Regions from separate parts of the Arthrobacter sp. NicSoilB8 genome, predicted to be linked through region 1. Evidence: riboswitches for the same ligand, from Rfam matches in the RefSeq annotation. Region 1 holds a riboswitch; the other holds the start of a gene.
What was found. Region 1 has a riboswitch for glycine ahead of gcvP (aminomethyl-transferring glycine dehydrogenase). Riboswitches for the same ligand answer to the same signal wherever they lie in the genome.
Positions count from the first base shown of each region.

Region 2: it holds a riboswitch for glycine, as region 1 does, so the genes downstream of both, gcvP (aminomethyl-transferring glycine dehydrogenase) here and gcvP (aminomethyl-transferring glycine dehydrogenase) in region 1, are expected to answer to the same signal.

Region 1 covers NZ_AP024656.1:131,859-136,233, forward strand. The annotation lists gene LDO15_RS22830 (sugar ABC transporter substrate-binding protein) at 88-1,020, opposite strand; glycine riboswitch at 1,522-1,620, shown strand; gene gcvP (aminomethyl-transferring glycine dehydrogenase) at 1,769-4,375, shown strand, end outside.
Region 2 covers NZ_AP024655.1:865,009-869,383, forward strand. The annotation lists gene LDO15_RS03945 (MFS transporter) at 1-896, opposite strand, end outside; gene LDO15_RS03950 (TetR family transcriptional regulator) at 965-1,504, shown strand; glycine riboswitch at 1,733-1,831, shown strand; gene gcvP (aminomethyl-transferring glycine dehydrogenase) at 1,989-4,375, shown strand, end outside.

The DNA.
Region 1 (4,375 bases):
ATGCGTAATCAGCTCCCCGAGGATTCCCAAACAACCTAATATCCCTAACTAGCAACCTCTTGTTATGGCTGCTTAGGACTTCGGTAACTAGGGGATGCGCACTACATTGGCAAAGTATTCCTCGTAGCACACCGGCTGCTTTGCGGTCCATTCATCGATGTTTTCCTTTGTGACGATGACGTCGGCAACGGGAACCTGAACGGCTTCCAGTTCTTTCACGCCATTCTCGAGGTAGTTTCGAAGAACCTCGACGCCCGTAAGGCCGTGCCAGGCCGGGGAGTAGTAGCGCGATGCGGTGATGCCGCCGTTCTTGACCCAGGGGATCATTTCCTCGGTGCAGTCGCTGGTAATCGTGACGATGTCGGTCCGGCCAGTCTTCTTCAGGTACTGGGCAATACCGATGGCCATTTCTGCGGCGTAATCGATGATGACCTTTGCATTGGGGTGTTCCCGCAAGAGACCCTCTACGGCCGCAGCGGACTTGAAGCGGTCGTATCGGCCTTCAGCGGCGCCAACGATCTTCCATTTGCCGCCGCCGAACTTCTCAAATGATTCTTCGAGGGTCTTGGTGTATTCCTCCGAGAAGCCCTGTCCCAGGACGCTGGGTACGAGGAGGACTTCACAGGGATCGGTGTTTTCGGTTACCCACTCGGCGATGTCCGGAACGCGGTCATCCTGGCGAACGGACCCAACAATGTAGGGGTCCAGCGGACCGGGGCCGAAACGGAGCAGGCTAACGACGGGAATTCCAGCTTTTGCGGCGAGTTCGGCGCCACGAGCTGCAGACTCCAGCTGATGCGGCATGATGACGATTCCATCGACGCCCATTTCGATCAGCTCTTCGAAGTTCGCCAGTTCGCGGCCGCTGTCGAACCCGGACTGCCGGCCGACGTAGGAGTACCCGGTCCCTTCGAGTCCTTTCTGCACACCACTCGACAAGTATCGAGTATAGATATTGAACCCATTGGTCATTGAGGCAATGGTTTTTCCTGCACCAACAAGAGTGGACTTGTCACTCATACTGATCTCCTTGATTGTTATTTCTCAGTCGTAGCGGACCACCCGTAGCGACCTTACTGGCATGTGCTAGAGACAAGCAGGCTGAATGTAGAGTACAAACTCGTTATAACCTAGCCCCCTGCCGGACACTGACTGGTGTCGCAGGAAAAGCCTGCTTAGATAATATCTATTAGCATTTTTGGAATCGGACAAACTTGATCCTAAATGCTTTTGATTCCACATACTTCCCTTTTATCTTCAGCACATATCCGCATCGTGCGAAGCTGCGGGATAACTGAACTGGATGCCGCAAGCTCCAATTAGATTCCTCCACCGGATGCGTTGCGATAAGTTCTAGCAACGAAATCTTGGGTTCCACAACCCCCAGTTGCATTTTCTGCACAAGCCCTAAGTTGCATTTTTTACAACACCCTCACGGTTGCATTTTTTGCATCCTCACCTCCCGCTCCTATCCGAGGTCGGTTATTGTGTGAGACATATCACCGACAAGTGATACAGCTGTTGATCGCGGCGGGAGAGCCCTGCAAGTAGATACAAGCAGGCGCCGTAGGAGCAAATCCTCCCCAGGAATCTCTCAGGCCCCCGTACCGCCGCGGTGAGGCAACTCTGGAAAGCAGCCCGGAACCTCAGGGCTCACCCACGGTGCAAGCAAAGCCATGCGAAAGCATGGCTGCGCGGAAACTCTCAGGTCCAATACAGAGCGGGGAGGAACCCGAATCAATGTGGCGTACCCTGCGCCGCCTGAGTTATGGAGTTCCTTGTGACTGTTACCCCAGCCTCCACGTCCTTCGTTGACCGGCACATCGGTGCCCGTCGCCAGTCTGACGTCGACGCCATGCTGAAGGCTGTCGGCTACGACACCGTCGACGCCCTGGTGCACACCGCCGTTCCGAAAGACATCCGCCAGGACTCCGATCTCGCTCTCGGCGCGGCCCTGAGCGAAGTGGAAGTCCTCGCCGAGCTGCGCAAGCTGGCCGGCAAGAACAAGACGGCCGTGCAGATGATCGGTCAGGGCTATTACGACACCGTGACCCCGCCGGTGATCCGCCGCAACATCCTCGAGGCCCCGGCCTGGTACACCGCGTACACGCCCTACCAGCCGGAAATCTCCCAGGGCCGGCTCGAGGCGCTGCTGAACTTCCAGACCATGGTCCAGGACCTCGTCGGCCTGCCGATCGCCAACGCCTCGCTGCTGGACGAAGCCACGGCTGTCGCCGAGGCCGTGCTGATGATGCGCCGCGCCAACAAGAACAAGGAAGCGCATGACGGAAAGACCGTCCTCGACGCCGACTGCCTCCCGCAGACCATCGCGATCGTCAAGGGTCGCGCCGAAGCCCTCGGCTTCGAGGTCGAGGTCGCCGACCTCTCCAAGGGCCTGCCCGACGGCGTGATCAACGGCGTCGTCCTGCAGCAGCCGGGCGTCTCCGGCCGCGTGTTCGACCACACCGCCGTGATCGCCGAAGCCAAGGAACGCGGCGCGCTCGTCACCGTCGCGGCGGATCTGCTGTCCCTGACCCTCATCACGCCCCCCGGCGAGCAAGGCGCGGACATCGCCGTCGGCTCCGCCCAGCGCTTCGGCGTGCCGCTGTTCTTCGGCGGCCCGCACGCCGCGTACATGGCCGTCCAGAAGGGCCTCGAGCGCTCCATGCCCGGCCGCCTCGTGGGTGTCTCCAAGGACAACGCCGGCGTCCCGGCCTACCGCCTGGCCCTGCAGACCCGCGAGCAGCACATCCGCCGCGAGAAGGCCACCTCCAACATCTGCACCGCCCAGGCGCTGCTGGCGATCGTGGCTTCCTTCTACGCCGTCTACCACGGCCCCGACGGGCTGAAGGCCATCGCCCAGACCGTCCACGGCCACGCCAAGACCATCGCCGCCTCGCTCAAGGCCGCCGGCCTGGACGTGCAGCACACCTCCTTCTTCGACACCGTGGCCGTTCGAATTCCGGGTAAGGCGACTCAGGTTGTTGCCGCCGCTGCCGCCAAGGGCATCAACCTCCGGCGGGTTGACTCCGACGTTGTAGGGCTTTCCGTTGATGAGCGGACGACCCGCGGAGTCCTTGAGTCCGTGATGGCCGCCTTTGCGATAGTCGCCGCCCACGGAGCCTGCCTTGTTGACGACGAAAGTAGCGCTTTGGATGGCTTCGTCCTGGATGCCGCCGTCGAGCGGACCTCGGACTACCTGCAGCACCCGGTGTTCAACACCCACCGTTCCGAGACCCAGCTTCTGCGTTACATCCGCCGGCTCTCGGACCGCGACCTCGCGCTGGACCGCACCATGATCCCGCTGGGTTCGTGCACCATGAAGCTGAACGCCACGGCCGAGATGGAAGCGATCTCCTGGCCGGAGTTTGCCTCCATCCACCCCTTCGCCCCGGACTCCCAGACCGCGGGCTGGCGCGAACTGATCGAGGACCTCGAGGCCCAGCTGACCGAGATCACCGGCTACGACCAGGTCTCCATCCAGCCCAACGCCGGATCCCAGGGCGAGCTGGCGGGCCTGCTGGCGATCCGCGGCTACCACCGTTCCCGCGGCGACGATCAGCGCAACATCTGCCTGATCCCGGCCTCGGCGCACGGCACCAACGCGGCCTCGGCCGTGCTGGCCGGCATGAAGGTCGTTGTCGTGGCCACTGCCTCCGACGGCACGATCGACCACGCCGACCTCACCGCCAAGATTGAGGCCAACAAGGACGTCCTGTCCGCGATCATGATCACCTACCCGTCCACGCACGGGGTGTACGACGCCGACGTCCGCGAGGTCTGCGACGCGATCCACGCCGCCGGCGGCCAGGTCTACATCGACGGCGCCAACCTCAACGCGCTCGTCGGGCTGGCCCAGCCGGGCATGTTCGGCGGCGACGTCTCGCACCTGAACCTGCACAAGACCTTCTGCATCCCGCACGGCGGCGGCGGCCCCGGCGTCGGCCCGGTCGCGGCCAAGGCACACCTGGCCCCGTTCATGCCGGGCAACGCCGCTGATCCCGCCAACGGCGAAAGCGGAACCCCAATCTCCGCCTCCCGGTACGGCTCCGCCGGCGTGCTGCCGATCTCCTGGGCCTACGTGAAACTCATGGGCGGCCAGGGACTCACCGAGGCCACCAAGTCGGCACTGCTCGCGGCGAACTACATCGCGGCCCGCCTGAATGATTCCTTCCCGGTGCTCTACACCGGCGAAGGCGGTCTCGTGGCCCACGAGTGCATCCTGGACCTGCGCGAACTCACGGCCAAGACCGGTGTGACCGCCGAGGACGTGGCCAAGCGCCTGATCGACTACGGCTTCCATGCCCCCACCCTGGCGTTCCCGGTGGCCGGCACCCTGATGGTGGAGCCCACCGAGTCCGAGGACCTCGGCGAG
Region 2 (4,375 bases), on a different replicon from region 1:
GCCAGCACGTTGGCAATGATTGCCGTGCTGAAGATCCGGTTGCCAAAGAGGCTCACATCGAGCATCGGCGCTGTGCTGTGGCCTGTCCTGTGGCCTCCGGCCAGGGCGTGCTGCCGGCGGATGAAGACATAGCCCATGAACAGGCCGACGCCGATGCCCGCGAACGCCTCCGGTGCCGGCCCGTGGGTGGCGAGTGCCTTGATCCCGTAGACCACAGGCACCATCACCAAGAGGGACAGGATGATGCTGGGCACGTCTACGCGGCCTGGCTTCGGGTCACGGGACTCCGGGATCAGCGCCGGCCCGAGCAGCAGCAGCGGCAGGATGATCGGCACCGCGACCAGCAGGACGGCGCCCCACCAGAAGTGTTCCACGAGCCAGCCGCCGGCAATCGGGCCGAGTGCGGCGCCGCCGGAGAATCCCGCGGCCCAGATCGCGACTGCCAGGCGTCGCCGGTTGGGCTGCGGAAAGATGTTGCGGATCAGGGAGAGCGTGGACGGCATGAGCATGGCGCCAAAGAGGCCAAGGCCGGCGCGGCCGGCGATCAGCCATTCGGCGCTCGGCGCGAACGCCGTCGCGGCCGAGACCGCGGCAAAGCCGGCGCTGCCCACAAAGAGGAGCCTGCGCCGGCCGATCCTGTCGCCCAGGCTGCCCATTGCGACCAGCAGTCCGGCCAGCACCAGGGGATAAGCATCGATAATCCAGAGCAGTTGGACGCCGGAGGCGGACAGGCTGCGGGCGATGGCCGGCAGGGCGAACGTCAGCGCGGTGTTGTCCACGGCCACCAGCAGGACGGGGAACATCAGCAGGGCCAGCGCCACCCAGTCGCGCCAGGGCGCCTGGGGCCGCGAAGGCGCCGTGGTGCTGGTTGCCGTCGTGATCGATGAAGTGCTCATGCATCGTAACTATACCGTCTGGACGGTACAGTTAAGAAATGCGGGTACGGACAGGCATGATGGGAAGCATGCCCAGGAAACCCGTGGCCCGCGAGGCCGTCCTCGATGCCTTCGAATCCCTGCTCATCGAAGTGGGTGAACGCGCCGCGACGCTGGACGCCGTCGCCCGCCGGGCCGGCGTGTCCAAGGGCGGCCTGCTCTATCACTTCCCGACCAAGGAGGCGATGATCGCGGTCCTCCTGGAACGTCTCGACCGGCTCCTGGCGGCGGACGTCGCGGCCATGGCGGCGGCTCCGGAAGGAGCGGCGGCGTACTTCATCAAGTCCTCGGTGTGGGCGGATACGCCCATGGACCGGGTGTTCGTGGCGGCCACCCGGCTGGCTGAGGTGGCGCACGAGGAAACCCAGCGCCGCTTCGCCGCCGGCCAGGCGAGCTGGCTGGAACTGCTGGCGGCCGACGTCGGGCCCGCCGCGGCGAAGGCCGTCCTCTATATGGGGGACGGGCTGTACTTCAACGCCATGCTGGGCCGGGGCCCCGCCGGCCCGCCTGCTGAAATCGAGGCGGATGTCGAAAGTCTCCTGGCCGCCGTCGAGAAACTGCGCCGCTGAGCCCGGGAGCGCCCCCGGCGCCCGCCCGGTCGCCGAAAACGTCCCGGGGGGGCGTTTATGCGGCTACGGCGACCCGGCGGAGATCCCGCGAAATCGCGTTGGCGGACCCTTCGGGAGTGGCTCGCCGTCCGTAACCTGGGGCCCGCAGCGGCCGGCAGTTTGCGGACGCGCGCCCGGCATAGGACAATGGGATCTGTGACTGTTGTCACCCCCAACTGAATACGCCTTTGATCTGCGGCGGGAGAGTCCTGCAAGTAGGTACAAGCAGGCGCCGTAGGAGCAAATCCTCCCCAGGAATCTCTCAGGCCCAAGTACCGCCGCGGCAAGGCACCTCTGGAAAGTAGCAAGCGCGTCCTTGGCGCGCTGTGCTCACCGACGGTGCAAGCGAAGCCACTCACACGCATGGCTGCGCGGAAACTCTCAGGTCCAATACAGAGCGGGGAGGAACCCGAATCAATGTGGCGTACCCTGCGCCGCCTGAGTTATGGAGTTCCTTGTGACTGTTACCCCAGCCTCCACGTCCTTCGTTGACCGGCACATCGGCGCCCGCCGCCAGGCCGACGTCGACGCCATGCTGAAGGCTGTCGGCTACGACACCGTCGACGCACTGGTGGACACCGCTGTTCCGAAGGATATCCGGCAGGACTCCGACCTCGCGCTCGCCGCAGCCCTCAGCGAAGTGGAAGTCCTCGCCGAACTGCGCAAGCTGGCCGCGAAGAACAAGACCGCCGTGCAGATGATCGGGCAGGGCTACTACGACACCCTCACCCCGCCGGTGATCCGCCGCAACATCCTCGAAGCCCCCGCCTGGTACACCGCGTACACGCCGTACCAGCCGGAAATCTCCCAGGGCCGGCTCGAGGCCCTGCTGAACTTCCAGACCATGGTCCAGGACCTCGTCGGCCTGCCGATCGCCAACGCCTCGCTGCTGGACGAAGCCACCGCCGTCGCCGAGGCCGTGCTGATGATGCGCCGCGCCAACAAGAACAAGACGGCCCACGACGGCAAGACCGTCCTGGATGCCGACTGCCTCCCGCAGACCATCGCGATCGTCAAGGGCCGCGCCGAGGCCCTCGGCTTCGAGGTCGAGGTCGCCGACCTCTCCAAAGGCCTTCCCGACGGCGTGATCAACGGCATCGTCCTGCAGCAGCCGGGTGTTTCCGGCCTGGTGTTCGACCACACCGCCGTGATCGCCGAGGCCAAGGAACGCGGCGCCCTCGTGACCGTCGCGGCCGACCTGCTCTCCCTGACCCTCATCACGCCCCCGGGCGAGCAGGGCGCAGACATCGCCGTCGGCTCCGCCCAGCGCTTCGGCGTGCCGCTGTTCTTCGGCGGCCCGCACGCGGCCTACATGGCCGTTCAGAAGGGCCTCGAGCGCTCCATGCCCGGCCGTCTCGTGGGTGTCTCCAAGGACAACGCCGGCGTCCCGGCCTACCGCTTGGCCCTGCAGACCCGCGAGCAGCACATCCGCCGTGAGAAGGCCACGTCCAACATCTGCACCGCGCAGGCGCTGCTGGCCATCGTGGCCTCCTTCTACGCCGTCTACCACGGCCCGGACGGGCTGAAGGCAATTGCCGAGTCGGTCCACGTCCACGCCAAGACCATCGCCGCCGCACTGAAGGCCGCCGGCCTTCACGTGCTGCACTCTTCCTTCTTCGACACCATCACCGTCTCCGTGCCGGGCCGGGCGGCTGAGATCATCGCGGCCGCGGAGGCCAAGGGCATCAACCTGCGCGCCATCGACGCCGACACCGTCGGCATCTCCGCCGATGAGGCCACGACTGTGGCTGTCGTCGCCGACGTCATCGCCGCGTTCGGCGCCAGCGTGGTGGATTCCGTAGATGGCTTCGGCCTGGACCCCGCCGTCGAGCGCACCTCCGACTACCTCCAGCACCCGGTATTCAACACCCACCGCTCCGAAACCCAGCTGCTGCGCTACATCCGCCGCCTCTCGGACCGCGACCTCGCCCTGGACCGCACCATGATCCCGCTGGGCTCCTGCACCATGAAGCTGAACGCCACGGCCGAGATGGAAGCCATTTCCTGGCCGGAGTTCGCCTCCATCCACCCCTTCGCCCCCGAATCCCAGACCGCCGGCTGGCGCGAACTGATCGAGGACCTCGAAGCCCAGCTGACCGAGATCACCGGCTACGACCAGGTCTCCATCCAGCCCAACGCCGGATCCCAGGGCGAGCTCGCGGGCCTGCTGGCCATCCGCGGCTACCACCACTCCCGCGGCGACGCGCAGCGCAACGTCTGCCTGATCCCGGCCTCCGCGCACGGCACCAACGCGGCCTCGGCCGTGCTGGCCGGCATGAAGGTCGTCGTCGTCGCCACCGCCAGCGACGGAACGATCGACCACGCCGACCTGCAGGCCAAGATTGAACTGCACAAGGACGCACTGTCCGCGATCATGATCACCTACCCGTCCACCCACGGGGTGTACGACGCCGACGTCCGGGAGGTCTGCGACGCCATCCACGCCGCCGGCGGCCAGGTCTACATCGACGGCGCCAACCTCAATGCCCTCGTCGGGCTGGCCCAGCCCGGTATGTTCGGCGGCGACGTCTCGCACCTGAACCTGCACAAGACCTTCTGCATCCCGCACGGCGGCGGCGGCCCCGGCGTCGGCCCGGTCGCGGCCAAGGCGCACCTGGCGCCGTTCATGCCGGGGAACGCCGCAGACCCGGCCAACGGTGCCGACGGCACCCCGATCTCCGCCTCCCGCTACGGCTCGGCCGGCGTGCTGCCGATCTCCTGGGCCTACGTGAAGCTCATGGGCGGCCGGGGCCTCACCGAGGCCACCAAGTCGGCCCTCCTCGCGGCGAACTACATCGCGACCCGCCTGAACGACTCCTTCCCGGTGCTCTA